DNA from 4 places in the Kitasatospora sp. NPDC058162 genome. Region 3 is predicted to be linked to each of the others. Evidence: riboswitches for the same ligand, from Rfam matches in the RefSeq annotation. Region 3 holds a riboswitch; each other region holds the start of a gene.
The links. Region 3 has a riboswitch for cobalamin ahead of ACFVXG_RS01550 (ABC transporter substrate-binding protein). Riboswitches for the same ligand answer to the same signal wherever they lie in the genome.
Positions count from the first base shown of each region.

Region 1 (4,074 bases), 120 kb from region 3:
GGTGGCCAGCACCGCGCGGTCCGGACGGATGTCGCCGACGTCCTCGGTGAGCTGGTCCCCGCTGATCGCGCCCTGGCGGGCGAGCTGGGGCAGCAGTGACTGCGCGTCGGTGTAGGAGCCGTGGCGGGAGCCGGTGAGGGTCACGTCGGCGTGCCAGCCGGTGCTGTGCTGCCACAGGGCGTCCCAGCCGGGCTGCTGGTGGTAGCTGCCGGAGTCGGGGTTCTGGGTGCCCATCAGCAGGAAGGGCCGGTTCAGGCCGTCCGCGGCGACGGTGGGCAGGGGCAGCTGGATTCCGGAGCCGTCGGCGCGGGGGAAGTGCAGCTGGCCGTCGAGGTTGATGCCGACCTTGAGGCGCGGATCGTCGTGCATGGTCTGCAGGGCCGCGGAGCCGCCCCCGGAGTGGCCGACCATGCCGATCCGGTCGAGGTCGAGGGAGGCGCCGAGGCCGGCCGGCAGCTGCGCGTCCTGGCGCAGGCCCGTGAGCTGGTCCAGGACGAAGCGGGTGTCGTCGACCCGGGCCTGCAGCATCTTGCGCAGCAGCGCGCCGTAGTCGAGGCCGGGCTGGCTCATCAGCGTGGGGAAGACGGAGGTGGCGAGGTCCCCGTCGGGGAAGGCGACCTCGGAGGCCTCGTAGGTGTGGTCGACGGTGACGACGACGTAGCCGCGCGAGGCGAGGTCCTCCACCAGGCCGGTGCCCCAGGTGCGCGGGTCGCCGAAGCCCGCCTCGTACAGCACGACAGGCCGCTTGCCGCCGGGCAGGACGGGTGCGTCCGTGCGGGCGTGGGTGCGGATGCCCGCCCAGTCGGTGCGGCCGGGCTCGAACTTGGCGTTGAGCTGGCCGATGCTCCCGGCGCTGCCGAAGTGCTCGGCGGCGGCGGGGAGCATGTACGGCGCGCGGTCGTCGCCGGTGGCGGGCCGGGTGGTCGGGTACCAGAAGCTGACCATCAGCTTGCGGTGCTGCCCGGGCTTCCAGGGGTCGTCCCGGCCGTCGTCCGTGAGCTGCAGGGCTGTCGTGCCGATCGGGTACGGCCCGGTGGGCTGCGGCAGCCAGGCCCTGGCCTGCCGCTCGGTGCCCCGCCCCTGCGCCGCCACCGCACCCGGCGCGCCGACCACACCCACCACCGCGGTCGCCGCCAGCAGCACCGCCGCCACGGCCCGTCCTCGCCCGCTCATCGCCGTTCCTCCTCGTTCGCTTCCGTCTTCGCTTTCAACACGGGCGACGCTACGGCCGAGTACGGGCGGAAACCGTCATACCGGGGTGCCAAGTCCCGCTGTAGTACCCCGGTATGACGGCATCCGGCGCTACGGCTGCGTCCGTCGGGCTGACGTTGTCTCAGTATGCGGACGATCGGGTGAATCCCCGGCCGGAAACCGGCGGACTGCCCGTAGGGTGGCCGGTGCAGTTGGTTCGCCCCGTCCGCCAGGCGGGGTGTCGTAAGAGGGAACCCGGTGACGCCTTTCGACTGGCCAGTCCGGGACTGCCCCGCAGCGGTGAGTGGGAACGACCGCCGTCATACGCACTGGACCCGGATCGGGTCTGGGAAGCGACGGCCAGTAGGTGTCCGTCCTGGAGATCGGGACGGGCGGGCCCGCGAGTCCGAAGACCTGCCACTGCCCGTGCGCGACCGTTCGCGCGCGGCCATCCGGTGACCTCGAGGGCGGGTCGGCGACCACACCTGGCGGAGCCGTACCCGTGTGCGGGCGCCCGTCCGGTCCGTCGTCCCTTCGCGTCCTCGTCCCCGTCGCCGGGCACTTGAGGAAACAGGCTCGCGAAGGAGAGTCCCTTGACCACGAAGTCCGCAGCCGCGGCAACCCTCGCCACCGCGTACGGCTACCCCCGCCAGGGCCGGGGCCGTGAACTGAAGAAGGCGATCGAGGGCTACTGGAAGGGCGCCGTCAGCGCGGAGGCCCTGCTCGCCACCGCCGCCGACCTGCGCCGGGAGAACTGGGCGCAGCTCGCCGGGGCGGGTGTCCAGGAGGTGCCGACCGGCGACTTCTCGTACTACGACCATGTGCTGGACACCAGCGTCGCCGTCGGCGCGATCCCGGCCCGGCACCGGGCCGCCGTCGAAGTCGACGCGCTGGACGGCTACTTCGCCATGGCGCGCGGCACCCAGGACGTGGCGCCGCTCGAGATGACCAAGTGGTTCGACACCAACTACCACTACCTGGTACCCGAGTTGGGGCCGGACACGGTGTTCGCCGCCAACCCGGCCAAGGCGGTCGGCGAGTTGCGCGAGGCGCTGCTGCTGGGCCACGCCGCGCGCCCGGTGCTGGTCGGGCCGGTGACGTACCTGCTGCTGGCCAAGCCCGCGCCGGGCGTCGCCGAGGACTTCCAACCGATCACCCTGCTGGACCGGCTGCTGCCCGTCTACGCCCGGCTGCTCGCCGAGCTGCGGGCGGCCGGCGCGGAGTGGGTGCAGCTGGACGAGCCCGCGCTGGTCCAGGACCGCACCCCGGCCGAACTGAACGCGGCCGCCCGGGCCTACCGTGAGCTGGGCGCGCTGACCGAGCGGCCCAAGCTGCTGGTGGCCAGCTACTTCGACCGCCTCGGCGACGCCCTGCCCGTCCTGGCCAAGGCCCCGGTCGAGGGCCTGGCGCTGGACTTCACCGGCCCGGCCGCCGCCAACCTGGACGACCTCGCCGCCGTCGGCGGGCTGCCCGGCAAGCGGCTGGTCGCCGGGGTGATCGACGGCCGCAACATCTGGATCAACGACCTGGGCGCCTCGCTGGCCACCCTGGCCACCCTGCTCGGGCTCGCCGACCGGGTCGACGTCGCGCCGTCCTGCTCGCTGCTGCACGTGCCCCTCGACGCCGCCGCCGAACGCGACGTCGACCCGCAGATCCTGCGCTGGCTCGCCTTCGCCAAGCAGAAGGCTCGGGAGGCCGCCCTGCTGGCCCGCGGCCTGCGCGAGGGCACCGGGGCGATCACCGCCGAACTCGCCGCCAACCGCGCCGACTTGGCCTCCCGCGCCAACTCGCCGATCACCCGCGATCCGGCCGTCCGGGCCCGCGCCGCGGCCGTCACCCCGGACGACACCCGGCGCGCCCAGCCCTACCCCGTACGCGCCGAGGCCCAGCGCGCCCGGCTCGGGCTGCCGCTGCTGCCGACCACCACCATCGGCTCCTTCCCGCAGACCACCGAACTGCGGCTCGCCCGCGCCGACTTGAGTGCCGGACGGATCGACGCGGCCGCGTACCGGGAGCGGATGGAGGCCGAGGTGCGCGAGGTCATCGGGTACCAGGAGAAGGCCGGTCTGGACGTCCTGGTGCACGGCGAGCCCGAGCGCAACGACATGGTCCAGTACTTCGCCGAGCAGCTCACCGGCTACCTCGCCACCCGGCACGGCTGGGTGCAGTCCTACGGCACCCGCTACGTCCGGCCGCCGGTCCTGGCCGGGGACATCTCCCGCCCGCACCCGATGACGGTCGACTGGTTCCGCTACGCCCAGGGCCTGACCGGCCGTCCGGTCAAGGGCATGCTGACCGGCCCGGTCACCATGCTCGCCTGGTCCTTCGTCCGCGACGACCAGCCGCTCGCCGAGACCGCCCGGCAGGTGGCGCTGGCCCTGCGCGAGGAGGTGACCGACCTGGAGGCCGCGGGCGCCGCCGTCGTCCAGGTCGACGAACCGGCCCTGCGCGAGACCCTGCCGCTGCGCGCCGCCGACCGCCCGGCCTACCTGGACTGGGCAACCCAGGCCTTCCGCCTGGCCACCTCCGGCGTCCGCGCGGACACCCAGATCCACACCCACATGTGCTACGCCGAGTTCGGCGCGATCATGACCGCGATCGACGAACTCGACGCCGACGTCATCTCCTTGGAGGCGACCCGCTCCCACATGGAGGTCGCCGGGGAGCTCGCCGGGGCCGGCTACCCGCGCGAAGTCGGGCCGGGCGTCTGGGACATCCACTCCCCGCGCGTCCCCAGCACCGAGGAGGCCGTCGAACTGCTGCGGGCCGGCCTCGCGGCGATCCCCGCCGAGCGGCTCTGGGTCAACCCCGACTGCGGGCTCAAGACCCGCGGCTGGACCGAGACCCGCGCCTCGCTGGACAGCCTGGTCGCGGCCGCCCGCC
Region 1 covers NZ_JBHVUS010000001.1:495,360-499,433, reverse strand. The annotation lists gene ACFVXG_RS02090 (alpha/beta hydrolase family protein) at 1-1,173, opposite strand, end outside; cobalamin riboswitch at 1,436-1,607, shown strand; gene metE (5-methyltetrahydropteroyltriglutamate--homocysteine S-methyltransferase) at 1,785-4,074, shown strand, end outside.
Region 1: another riboswitch for cobalamin. It lies ahead of metE (5-methyltetrahydropteroyltriglutamate--homocysteine S-methyltransferase); the one in region 3 lies ahead of ACFVXG_RS01550 (ABC transporter substrate-binding protein).

Region 2 (4,074 bases), on a different contig from region 3:
CTCGATGCACTCGTACACGCCGGCGATGGAGGCGATGGTCGCGGTCGGGGCGATCGCGAGCAGCAGCGAGTTGCGCAGGCCGGTCTCGGCGATGCGGGCGCGCAGCGCCGTCCAGCGGTCGGTCCACTGCGGGGCGGCCGTCGGGAAGTGGTCGATGTGCAGCTCGCCGCGGGCGGCGCGGGTCTCGCCGTAGGCCTCGTGGCGGCCGAGCTGCTCGGCCAGGTCGGCGGAGCGCTCGTAGGCGGTGAGCATGATGCGCTCGGCGATCAGCGTGGACAGGCGGGCGGCCTCGGCGGAGTCGAAGTCGATCCGCAGCTTGAAGAAGACGTCCTGGAGGCCCATCACGCCGAGGCCGACCGGCCGCCAGCGGGAGTTGGAGGTGCCGGCCTCGGTGGTCGGGTAGAAGTTGATGTCCACCACGCGGTCGAGGAAGGTCACGGCGGTGCGGACGGTGGCGTCGAGGCGCTCCCAGTCCATCGCGTTGACCAGATCATCGGCGCGAGCGTCAAGCGCCACGTGGGCACCGAGGTTGACCGAGCCCAGGTTGCAGACGGCGGTCTCGGAGTCGTCCGTGACCTCCAGGATCTCGGTGCACAGGTTGGAGGAGTGCACCGTGCGGCCGGGCAGCGCGGTCTGGTTGGCGGCGCGGTTGGAGGCGTCCTTGAAGGTCATCCAGCCGTTGCCGGTCTGCGCGAGGGTGCGCATCATGCGGGCGTAGAGGGTCTGCGCCGGGATGGTGCGGACGGCCTTGCCGGCCAGCTCGGCCTTGCGGTAGGCCTCGTCGAAGTCGGCGCCCCACAGGTCGACCAGCTCGGGGACGTCGGCGGGGGAGAACAGCGACCACTCGGCGTTGGCGTTCACGCGGCGCATGAACTCGTCCGGGATCCAGTGGGCCAGGTTGAGGTTGTGGGTGCGGCGCGCCTCCTCACCGGTGTTGTCGCGGAGCTCCAGGAACTCCTCGATGTCGGCGTGCCAGGTCTCCAGGTAGACGCAGGCCGCGCCCTTGCGGCGGCCGCCCTGGTTGACGGCGGCGACCGAGGAGTCGAGGGTGCGCAGGAACGGGACGATGCCGTTGGACTTGCCGTTGGTGCCGCGGATCAGGCTGCCGCGCGAGCGGATGCGCGAGTAGGACAGGCCGATGCCGCCGGCGTGCTTGGAGAGGCGGGCGATCTGCGCGTAGCGGTTGTAGATCGAGTCCAGGTTGTCCAGCGGCGAGTCCAGCAGGTAGCAGCTGGACATCTGCGGGTGCCGGGTGCCGGAGTTGAAGAGCGTCGGCGAGGAGGTCAGGTACTCCAGGCGGCTCATCAGGCCGTACAGCTCGGACACCTCGCGCACCGACTGCTCGGAGTCGCCGACCGCCAGGCCGCAGGCGACGCGGAGCAGGAAGTGCTGCGGGGTCTCGATGACCTTGCGGGTGATCGGGTGGCGCAGCAGGTAGCGGGACTGGACGGTGCGCAGGCCGAAGTACTCGAAGCGGTCGTCGCCCTTGGTGTCGATGAGCGCGTCGAGGGCCTCGGCGTGCTTGGCGACGAAGGCGGCGGTGGTGTCGCCGATCAGGCCCTCGGCGTGGCCGACGGCGATCGAGGCGGAGAAGGAGGTCGAGCCCTGGCTGTTCGCCTCGTCGACGATCTCCAGGGCGAGCAGGCGGGCGGCCAGCTTCGAGTACTGGGGGTCCTCGGCGATCATCGACGCGGCGGCGTCCACGGCCAGCCCGCGCAGCTCGGCGAAGTCCGAGCCGGCGTGGCGGCCGCGCAGCGCGGCGGCGGCGACGTGGCCGGGGTCGACCTCGGTGAGGTCGACGCTGCGGTCGGTGAGCAGCCGCAGGAGAGCACCGCCGGGGTCGGAGACCGTCGGGTCGGTGAAGGCGGTACCGGAGCCCTGGGCGGGCAGGGTGACTGAGGCAGCGGTGGTCAAGGCGCTCTCTCCTGGCGGCGATCGTGCGGCGGTGATCGGGGTCACCGGGCCGATCTGGGCAGGGGAGCACGGCGCGAACGCAAAAAGCGTCGCGCGAGGTGTCTCCCCGGCCCGCCCGCGAGGCCCGGAGGGGTGGTGCTGGTGCTTGGCGCGGCCTCTGCGGGAGGGCCGTGGCGCACGCTGTTCGGCAGGTACTCGGACTCGCGGTACGGCTGCTGGAGCCGCCCGCACACCGCTGCGGGGCAGTCCCGGATTCCCACCGGGTTCCCCTGCATCGACAGCAGAAGCGAGCATACATGTAGTGGCGGCAGGCTGTGGCGGCACCACATGTTGTGCCTGTCGTGTCGCGCGCGCCGACGGTCCCGACGGCCCGTCAGTGCTTCAGGTACACCTTGTACGTGCTCGAATCGCCGGTCGGGGAGGTGAACTGGGCGATCAGCCGGTACTGCCCGCCGGTGTTCAGCGCGGCGCTCAGCGCCCGGTCGGTGGCCTCCGGCGCGGTGCTGTCGAGGACGACCACGGTGAACCAGCCGTCCCGGATCGCGGCGGTGCTGCCGTCCACGCCGTGGTGCTGTTTCCCGGCGCCGTCGCGGTAGTCCGTGCCGGCCCGGGCCGAGACCCACTGCTCGGGTCTGCTGACGCCGCCCAGGTAGTACTCGGCGAGTCCGTCGACCTCGGTGAGGTAGTGGCCCTCGGGCACGGCGTGCGCCCGCAGGACGGCCAGCAGGCGGCCGGAGTCGGGCCCGTTCTGGTAGCGCAGGGCGGACTGCTCCATGCCGAGGGCCAGCAGCGCGACCCAGACCAGGATGCCCAGCTGGGGGTGGCGGAAGTGGGCTCCGACCAGCCGGGTCAGGCCGAGGCCCGCGATCGGGGCGGCGAGCAGCATGCCGTAGCCGAGGTGGCGGAACAGTGCGCCGGAGGTGCCGGTCCACAGGTGGACGGCGGGAACCAGCAGCGCGGTGGCGGTCAGCACGGCCCCGAGCAGGGCCCGCTGGGCGCGGGTGGGGGCGACGCGGTCGCCCTCGGGGGACTCGTGCTCGGTCAGCTGCTCGCGGCGCGCGTACGAGACCGTGCCGGCCACCGCGAGGACGGTGAACAGGCCGGCCCACTGGAGGGTGCCGAGCAGGATCGAGCCGGCCGAACCGGGGGCGGCGCCGGACGACGGGGACCAGCCCACGACCTTCCCCAGCAGGCCGTACGGCAGCAGCAGGAGCGTCGTCCCGACGGCCAGCAGCAGGGCGCGCAGGGCGGCCGGGCCGGGCCGACGGTGCGGCCGGGCGACGGCGAGGGCCAGGACCACCAGCGCGGGCACGGCGAGGATCGCCGAGTAGGCGACCGCGCAGGCCAGCGCGAGGGCCGGGGCGGCGGTCAGGACCAGCGCCGGGGAGCGCCGGGCGGTGAACACCGTGAGCCAGGCCGCGAGGGCGACCAGCAGGACGGCCAGGGACTCGGGGGCGCCGTAGAAGCCGCCCACGACGGTGGACTGCAGCACGGCGTAGGCGGCTATGCCGCAGATCGCGACGCGTTCGTTGAAGAGCCGCCGGGTCAGCGAGTACAGCAGCACCGTGGTGAGCAGGCCGAAGCCGAGGCTGAGCAGCCGGGTGCCCCAGATGCCGTCCGCGTTCGCGGCGGCGCCGGCCAGCGGCGGGTAGAGCCACGGGGAGCCGGGGACGCGGTCGATCAGGTCGGTGGTGACCGGGGTGCCGTGCAGGAGGTGGGCGAGCTGCTGGCGCCCGGCGACCATGGCGGCGGCCTCGTCGGGGTGCGCGGCGGCGAGCAGGCGCAGCGAGAGCGCGGCCTGGACGGCCAGGACGGCGCCGAGCAGGCCGCGGGCGATCCAGCGGCGCCGGGGGCTGGAGGCCGGGTCCCAGCCGATCGCGGGGACCTGGGGGATGGAGTACGGGGCCAGCTCGATGCCGTCGGGGTTGTCCACGGCCACGGCACCGGACGCAGGGGCGGCACCGGCACCGGTCGCGGCACCGGCACCCGCCACAGGCGCGGCACCTGTCGCAGGCGCGGCACCGCCCGCCCGGCGGCGCCCGCCGCCGGGCGCCCGACGGGGTGCGAACACGTCCATGGCCGGCTCCTCGGCGGCGCCGGGGCGGGTCGGGAAGGACTCGGGATCTGCGCTCATCGTGGGTTCCGGATGTCGAAGCCGTA
Region 2 covers NZ_JBHVUS010000034.1:38,860-42,933, forward strand. The annotation lists gene ACFVXG_RS37035 (ribonucleoside-diphosphate reductase subunit alpha) at 1-1,890, opposite strand, end outside; cobalamin riboswitch at 2,083-2,215, opposite strand; gene ACFVXG_RS37040 (glycosyltransferase family 39 protein) at 2,288-4,048, opposite strand; gene ACFVXG_RS37045 (glycoside hydrolase family 26 protein) at 4,045-4,074, opposite strand, start outside.
Region 2: another riboswitch for cobalamin. It lies ahead of ACFVXG_RS37035 (ribonucleoside-diphosphate reductase subunit alpha); the one in region 3 lies ahead of ACFVXG_RS01550 (ABC transporter substrate-binding protein).

Region 3 (4,074 bases):
AGGTCCTCCCCGTCCAGGAGGACCCGCCCTGCGCTCGGCCGGGTCAGTCCGGCGGCCGCGCGCAGCAGGGTGGTCTTCCCGGCGCCGTTGGGCCCGAGCAGGCCCGTGATCCGGCCGGGGGCGAACGCGAGCGAGACCGCGTCCAGCAGGGTGGCTCCGCCGATGCGCACGTGGAGTTCCTCCACCCGCAGCTCGGCGGGGGGCGTCACGGTCACCGGAGTCCCCCGTCGGCCCGCCCCTGGCGCCACAGCAGCCAGGCGAAGAAGGGCGCGCCCAGCCCGGCCGTGATGACGCCGACGGGGATCTCCCGGTCGGGGAGGACCGAGCGCGCCACGATGTCGCTGCCCACCAGGAGGGACGCGCCCACCAGCGCCGACACGGGCAGCAGGAGGGCGTGGCGCGGGCCGCAGACGAGCCGGACCAGGTGCGGTACGACCAGGCCGAGGAACCCGATGACGCCGGTGTTGGCCACCAGGCACGCGGTCACCAGCGCCGCGGTCGCGACGAGGACCCAGCGGGTGCGCTCGACGTGGACGCCGAGGGAGCGGGCGGCGGTCTCGCCGAAGGCGAAGGCGTCCAGGTCGCGGGCCGAGGAGGCCAGGACCGTGACGCCGACCAGCGCGACTGCGGTCAGGAAGACGGCGGTGGGCCACCGCACGCCGGCGACCGAGCCGAGCGTCCACTCCATGACACCGCGCGCAGCGTTGCGGTCCCCGAGGACCAGCACGACGAACGAGGTGTACGCCCCGCACAGCTGGCCCACCGCGATGCCGGCGAGCACGGTCCGGGCGGTCGGGAGCGACCGGGTTCGCGCACCCGCCAGTGCCAGGACGACGACAGCGGCGAGCAGGGCCCCGGCGAAGGCCGCCGTCGCCACCGCGCCGGTGCCCACGGCGCCGGTCACGCCGACGCCGAGGACGATCACGGTGACCGCGCCGGCGGCCGCTCCCTCCGAGATCCCGAGCAGGAAGGGATCGGCCAGGTCGTTCCCGGTCAGCGTCTGCAGCACCGCACCGCAGACCGCCAGGCCGGCGCCGGTGGCAGCCGCTCCCAGCACGCGGGGCAGCCGCAACTGCCAGACGATCTGGTCGTCCAGCAGCGTCACGCGCGGGTCGCCCAGCCCGAGACGGCGCGCCACGACGTCGATCACCGTCCGGACCGGCTCGGGTTGCGAACCCACGGCCAGGCCGAGCAGGACGGTGGCCAGCAGCAGGGCCGCACCGACGGCCAGCGCCGCCGTCGTGCGGCCCGCACCGGCGGGCCGTACGACGGGGCGGGTTCCGGTGGTCTTGACCCCGGGTGCGGTCATGACCCCGGGTGCAGTCGGCTCAGCCCCGCGGACACCCGGGCGGCACCGTCGGCGAGCAGCACGCCGGGGGTCGACTCCGAGAACGGCACCACCACGAAGGCCTTGCGCTGCACGGCGGTGAGCTTGCTCAGCACCGGGTCGTTCTCCAAGTAGTCGATCTTGGACTGGGCCGTGTCCCAACCGGCGTCCGCGACCACGATGGCGTCCGGGTCCGCCGCGACGACCTTCTCCCAGCTGACGTTCTGCCAGCCACCGGGCAGGTCCGCGAAGACGTTGCGGGCACCCACGGCGTCGAGCACGAGCTGGGGTCCACCGTGGCCGGCTCCGACGAACGGCGTCTTGGTGTCCGAGTCGAACCACAGGACCTTCAGGTCCTTACCCTCGGCCGTCGCCTTGAACTGGGCCAGCTGCTGCTCCTGCTGCTGCTGGATCGCGGCGGCCCGCTCCGTGACACCGAAGACCTTGGCGACGTCGTTCAGTTCGCCCCACACCGCCTGCCAGGTCGGCGGCGGCACCTGGTTCTTGTCCGAGCAGCCGAACGGGGACAGGTACGACGGGATGCCCTGGCCGAGCAGTTCCTCCCGGGTGCCCGCGACCTTGCCGGTGAACGCGCTGGCGTAGGAGGCGTACAGGAAGTCGGGACGGGCCGCGAGGAGCTTCTCCTTCGTCGGGTACTTCGCGGAGAGCACCGGGACGGAGTCGTAGGCCGCCTTCCACTTCTCCGGGACGGAGTCGTCGAGGTAGGCGCTACCGGCCATCCGGGACTGCAGGCCCAGGGCCAGGGCCACCTCGGTGGCACCCTGGTTGAGCGTCACCAGCCGGGCGGGCGGAGCGCCGACCGTCACGGTGGTCCCGCAGTTGTCGACGCTGACCAGCCCGGCGCTTCCGGTGGCCCCGCCGGACGCGACGGGTGCGGGGGCGCCCGCACAGCCTCCGAGCACGCCGACGAACAGGGCGGCCGCGACCGCCCGGCCGGCGCGTAGCGAATGTGTGGGACTTATGGGGCATATAGCGCGAAAAGGACGCAGCAGACCGCTGGGCACGTGTTCTCCAAAACCCTCGTGGAACATGTCGCGCCGTGGCCGGTCTCCTGGCTTCCGCATCGACGCACCGCGGCCGACCTTCCCGAGCGGGTCTTCCAACCCGCGCAGTGGTCCTGACCGCTGGGTGAGCCGGTCAGCGAGGGCCGCGGAACTCCGCGGCAACAGTGGCGAGGGCCGCACCGGACTCAGACCGGTTTCCCGTACACCACGGCGATGGCAACGTATCAGGCGTGGTCAGACCGGTGAAGGGCAGCCCACGAATGATCATCCGGAGCCCGGATCCCGTCCCCGCCACCACGTATGCCGAAGGGCGGACACGCGCTGCGTGTCCGCCCCTTCGACGTGCCGATCACGAGACGGCTACTCGCAGAACGCGTTCCTCGGCAGCCCCGTGCACGGGCGCTCCATGCTCGCCTGCGTCCTGAGCGGCGCCAGGTCGAGGCCGGTGCGCTGCGGGTAGGCGGCGTCCGGGATCGGACACGGGCCGAAGCCCGCCGCGCACACCAGCTCGGCGAAGAGCAGCTGGTCGTCGCCGACGCCCGCGCCCTTGCCGCACGGCGGGCCGTCCACGGTGCCGCTCTGGATCGAGTCCGGGTCGCTGGTGAGGGCGGCGCCGCCGGTCCCGTGGTTCCCGTAGAAGCAGTTGTGCGGCGCCGTCGTCGACTCGTTGGCGACGTCCGCGTTGGTCGGGTTGCCGAAGAAGCCGTTCCGGCTGAACTCGTTGGCCGCCACGACGTTCCCGTAGGAGGTGAACACGCAGACGCCGGGCAGCTGCGTCCCGCCCTGGCAGCTGCTGAGCGGCGGCGGCGTCTCGCTGTCCGGGAAGTCGTGCAGGACGACGCCCCAACTGCCCTGCTGCTGGATGCGGTTGCCGCGGACGGTGTCGCCGTGGCCGCCCGAGATCTCGATGCCCGCACCGACGGCGCCCGCCAGCCCGGAGAGCGGGGCGTTCGCGTTGTTGTTGTCGTGGATGAAGTTGCGCTCGATGAACGTGCACGAGCGCTGCGGGTCGCCGGGGCAGCTGCCGTTCTGGGGCGGGGGCGCGTCGTCGTTGTTGAGCGAGTTGGCCACGATCCCGGTGCGGTTGTGGTCGAACTCGGAGTCCTTGATGGTGTAGCCGCCCGAGTTGGTCCCGGAGAAGCCGATCGCCGAGTTCTGTCCGTGCGCGTCGGTGAGGGTCACGCCGCAGATGTCGCGGCACGCGCCCACGTAGTAGTCGGAGTCGCCCATGTTGGACGCGTAGGTGTGGGCGAGCTCCGCCGGGCCCGTCGCGTTGGACGCGAAGATCCCGTACTGCGCCATCGACGCGTTCGGGTCGGCCGCGCCGTAGCCGGAGGTCGCGGTCAAGTAGGCGCCGTGGTATCCGTGCAGGCCGATCTGCCCGCTGCCGTCGCCGCCGTTCCACCAGATCTCGTTGCCGCCGCTGCCGCTGCCGCCGGACAGGTAGTTGCAGACGGTGAGGTTCTCGATGGAGACGTCGTCGGCTTTGGAGACGACGACGCCGCTGCGGCCGGTGGTGTCCTGCAGCGCGGGGTCGGCCGGGCAGGGCTGGGCCGCGCTGCCGTTGCTGCCGTCGACGACCACCCGGTTGCGGTCGAGCCCGCGCAGGTGGACGCCGGGCGTGGTGATCAGCACGCCGGCCTCGCCGGTGGCCTTCTCGTGGTAGACGCCGGGCCAGACCAGCACCCAGTCACCGCTCCGCGCGGCGTCGACGGCGGCCTG
Region 3 covers NZ_JBHVUS010000001.1:376,319-380,392, forward strand. The annotation lists gene ACFVXG_RS01540 (ABC transporter ATP-binding protein) at 1-215, opposite strand, end outside; gene ACFVXG_RS01545 (FecCD family ABC transporter permease) at 212-1,309, opposite strand; gene ACFVXG_RS01550 (ABC transporter substrate-binding protein) at 1,306-2,250, opposite strand; cobalamin riboswitch at 2,372-2,577, opposite strand; gene ACFVXG_RS01555 (hypothetical protein) at 2,713-4,074, opposite strand, start outside.

Region 4 (4,074 bases), on a different contig from region 3:
AGTCCGGCAACCCCCGCGAGGTGCTCACCAACCCGCAGCACGAGCGCACCAGGGCCTTCCTCTCCAAGGTGCTCTGAGCCCGCACGGTCGGCGCCCGGCAGGCAGTTCCTGCCGGGCGCCGACGTTTTCCCCGGCCGGGTAATAGGCTGGAAGCGCCCAGCCCGTTACCGAAACAATCCGGGCCCGTTACCGGAACAATCCGGGCCCGTTACCGAAACTCTTGGAAGGACCGCCGTGGAGCTCGCCTCGTACGCCGATCTCGCCGTTCGGCTGGTGAACACCGAGGAACCCGAGCGCGGCACCGACACGCTGACCTCGGTGGACGCCGTGCGCGCCCTGTTCTCCGACTCGTCCCGCGCCGCCGCGCTGGCCGACGAGTCCGACGTGCCCCGGCTGCGGGCGGTGCGGACCAGGCTGCGCGGGGTGTTCGAGGCCGCCGCGGAAGGGGACGAGATCCGGGCCGTCGACCTGCTGAACAGCCTGCTGATGGAGTACCCCGTCAGCCCGCTGGTCTCCGGGCACGACTACCTGGACGACGCCGGCCGGCCGCGCTGGCACCTGCACCTGGCCGACAACTCGCCGACTGCCACCGCGCACTTCAGCGCCGTCGCCTGCATGGGCCTCGCCGTGCACCTCACCGAGCTGGGCGCCGACCGGCTCGGCATCTGCCAGGCCGCGCCGTGCCGCAACGCCTACCTGGACACCTCGACCAACCGCTCCCGCCGCTACTGCTCCGACCGCTGCGCGACCCGCGCCAACGTCGCCGCGTACCGGGCCCGCAAGCGGCAGGAGGCCGAGGCGGCGCTCAACGCCGGGCAGTAGAACCGGGCCGCCTCAGAGCTCGTCGACGAAGACCCCGAAGCGGCGGGCCAGGCCCGGCACCCGGGCCAGCCGGGGGCCGAGCAGCAGCCGCTCCAGCCCGCGGCCCGGCGCCAGCCAGGCCGGGCTCGGGCGCAGCCGCAGCAGCACCCGGCCGAGCACCAGCTCGTCCGGGACCGGGCCGTAGCTGCGGCTGTCGCTGTCCACCGGACGGTTGTCGGACAGCAGCCACCAGCCCTTCGGGCGGCGCTCGGCGGCCCGCTTCACCACCAGCAGGTCCTGCTGGAGGGGGTGGCGGAACAGCACCACCGCACCGGGCCGGATCGGGGCGCCGTAGCGGACCAGCAGCTGGTCGCCCTCGCGCAGGGTCGGGACCATCGACGGGCCCGCCACGTCCACCAGCCCGAACGGCACCGCGCCGACCCGCGTGCCGCCCTGCGGCTCCGTGCTCCGCGCCATGGCTCCTCCTCCCGGACCGACCGCCCCCAGTCTGCCGTACGGACCGTCATCTGTTCGATGTCCGGATTACCCCGGTTACGGGTCCGTCTTTCGTCCTAGGCTGCCTGCCCGATCGCGAAACCCGGAGGCCGGAAGGGTAATCTCGGGCGCGGGAAGACGATCTAAGGAAGGACTCCCATGTTCTCTCGTCTGTTTGCACCGCGTGCCACTGCTCACGCCCACTGCGACCTGCCGTGCGGTGTCTACGACCCGGCGCAGGCCAAGCTGGAGGCCGAGTCGGTCAAGGCCACCCAGGAGAAGTACCAGGCCAACGAGGACCCGCACTTCCGCGCCCGCGCCGTCATCATCAAGGAGCAGCGCGCCGAGGCCGTCAAGCACCACATCTCGGTGCTGTGGAGCGACTACTTCAAGGCCCCGCACTTCGAGAAGTACCCGCAGCTGCACCAGCTGATCAACGACACCCTGAAGGCCGCCTCGGCCGCCAAGGCGTCCACGGACCCGGCCACCGGCCAGGCCCTGCTGGACCTGATCGCCGAGGTCGAGAAGATCTTCTGGGAGACCAAGCAGGCCTGAGCCTGACGCGTCGCCACCCGGCCGCCCCCGTCCGCACCGTCGGACGGGGGCGGCCGTGCGTTCACCCGCCCCCCAGCTCAGGTAAGGGTTGCCTGCCCTGAGTGGCTGTTATGCTGCCAGGGCGTCCGAGGGGGAAGTCCGGTGAGAATCCGGCGCTGACCCGCAACGGTGAGCACGACCCGCAGTCCCCGGGGCCCGTGCCAGCCCGATCGCCCCCGGCCGCTGAACTCCCGACAACTCGCCGCGGACTGCGAGGGGAAGGCGCCCGGGCACGCCCCCGGCCGGCGCCCGCCCCGGCACACCCTGCGGCCCGAGGCAAGGCGCGCCCGCACGTGAGTGACCCCGTTCGCCGAATACCGACCGTCCCCCTCGCCCTCGGCCTCGCCGCCGCCCTGGCGGTCTCCCTGGTCTGCGGCGTCGCGTTCGGCTCCTCCGGGATCGAACTACCCGACGTCCTGCGACTGTTGGGCGCCGGGCTGACGGGCGGACGGCTGGACCCGGGCGACGCGGCGGCGTACGCGATCGTCTGGGAGCTCCGGCTGCCGCGCACCCTGCTGGCCGCCGTGGTCGGCGGCGGACTCGCCGCCACCGGGGTCGCCGTCCAGGCCCTGGTCCGCAACGCCCTCGCCGACCCCTTCGTGCTCGGCATCTCCTCCGGCGCGGCCGTCGGCGCCAACGCCGTCCTGCTGCTCGGCGCCTTCGCCTCGCTCGGGGTGTGGGCGATCTCCGTCTCCGCGTTCGGCTCCGCACTGCTCGCCATGGTGCTGGTCTACCTCGCCGCCCGCACCGCGTACGGGCTCACCCCGCTGCGCCTCGTGCTCACCGGCACCGCGCTCTCCTACGGCTTCTCCGCCCTCACCACCCTGATGGTCTTCTCCGCCGACCACGCCGAGGCCGCCCGGGACGCCATGATGTGGCTGCTCGGCAGCCTGGGCGGCGCGACCTGGGGCTCGGTACCGATCGCCGCCGGGACCGTCCTGGCCGGACTGGCCTACCTGGCCTGCGCCGCCGGGCGGTTGGACGCGCTCGCGATGGGCGACGAGACCTCCGCCTCGCTCGGCGTGGACCCGGACCGGCTGCGCCGGGAACTGTTCACGGTCACCGCCGCCGTCACCGGCACCGTGGTCGCGGTCAGCGGGGCGATCGGCTTCGTCGGGCTGCTGATGCCCCACCTGGCCCGGATGCTGGTCGGCGCCGGCCACCGCCGGGTGCTGGTGGTCGCACCGCTCGCCGGGGCGCTGCTGCTGGTCTGGGTGGACATCGCCTCCCGCACCCTGCTGGCGCCCGCCGAACTGCCGGTCGGGGTGTTCACCGCGGTGCTCGGGGTGCCCGCCTTCCTGCTGATGATGCGCCGCCGCGGCCAGGCCTTCGGGGGCGGGCGATGACTGCCCCGACCCCTTCGACCGGCGCGGAGGAACTGCGCGTCGACGGCGTCTCGGTGGAACTGGCCGGCGCCCGGCTGGTCCACGAGGTGAGCCTGGCGGCCGCCGCCAGGCAGGTGATCGGACTGATCGGCCCGAACGGCAGCGGCAAGTCGACCCTGCTGCGCTGCGTCTACCGGGTGCTGCGCCCGGCCGGCGGGACCGTCCGACTGGACGGCGACGACCTGCACGCGCTCACCGCCCGCGACGCCGCCCGCCGGGTGGCCGCGCTGACCCAGGAGCACCCCGCCGAGTTCGAGTTCACGGTGGCCGAGGTGGTCGCCATGGGCCGGCTGCCGCACCGGCGCGGGCTGGGCGGCAGCCCGACCGCCGAGGACCGGGAGCGCTGCGCCGCCGCGCTGGACCGGGTCCGGGCCGGGCACCTCGCCGAGCGCGCCTTCCCGAGCCTGTCCGGTGGCGAGAAGCAGCGGGTGCTGATCGCCCGCGCCCTCGTCCAGGAACCGCGCCTGCTGGTGCTGGACGAACCCACCAACCACCTGGACATCGCGCACCAGTTGGAGGTGCTGGCGCTCGCCCGCGAGGCCGGGCCGACGGTGCTCACCGCGCTGCACGACCTCAACCTGGCGGCGGGCCACTGCGACCGGCTGTACGTGCTGGCGGCCGGCCGGATCGTCGCCTCCGGCGAGCCCGGCGAGGTGCTCCGCCCCGAGCTGCTGGCCGAGGTGTTCGGCGTCCGGGCCACCCCGGTCCGGCATCCGGGGACCGGCGCCCTCCAGCTGCTGTTCGACCGCCTCGCCTGAGTCCCCCGCCGAAGCCCCCGCATCCCCGAGACTGCTCCGAT
Region 4 covers NZ_JBHVUS010000034.1:72,212-76,285, reverse strand. The annotation lists gene ACFVXG_RS37195 (amino acid ABC transporter ATP-binding protein) at 1-77, shown strand, start outside; gene ACFVXG_RS37190 (CGNR zinc finger domain-containing protein) at 235-822, shown strand; gene sodX (nickel-type superoxide dismutase maturation protease) at 835-1,278, opposite strand; gene sodN (superoxide dismutase, Ni) at 1,456-1,851, shown strand; cobalamin riboswitch at 1,940-2,087, shown strand; gene ACFVXG_RS37175 (FecCD family ABC transporter permease) at 2,184-3,236, shown strand; gene ACFVXG_RS37170 (ABC transporter ATP-binding protein) at 3,233-4,033, shown strand.
Region 4: another riboswitch for cobalamin. It lies ahead of ACFVXG_RS37175 (FecCD family ABC transporter permease); the one in region 3 lies ahead of ACFVXG_RS01550 (ABC transporter substrate-binding protein).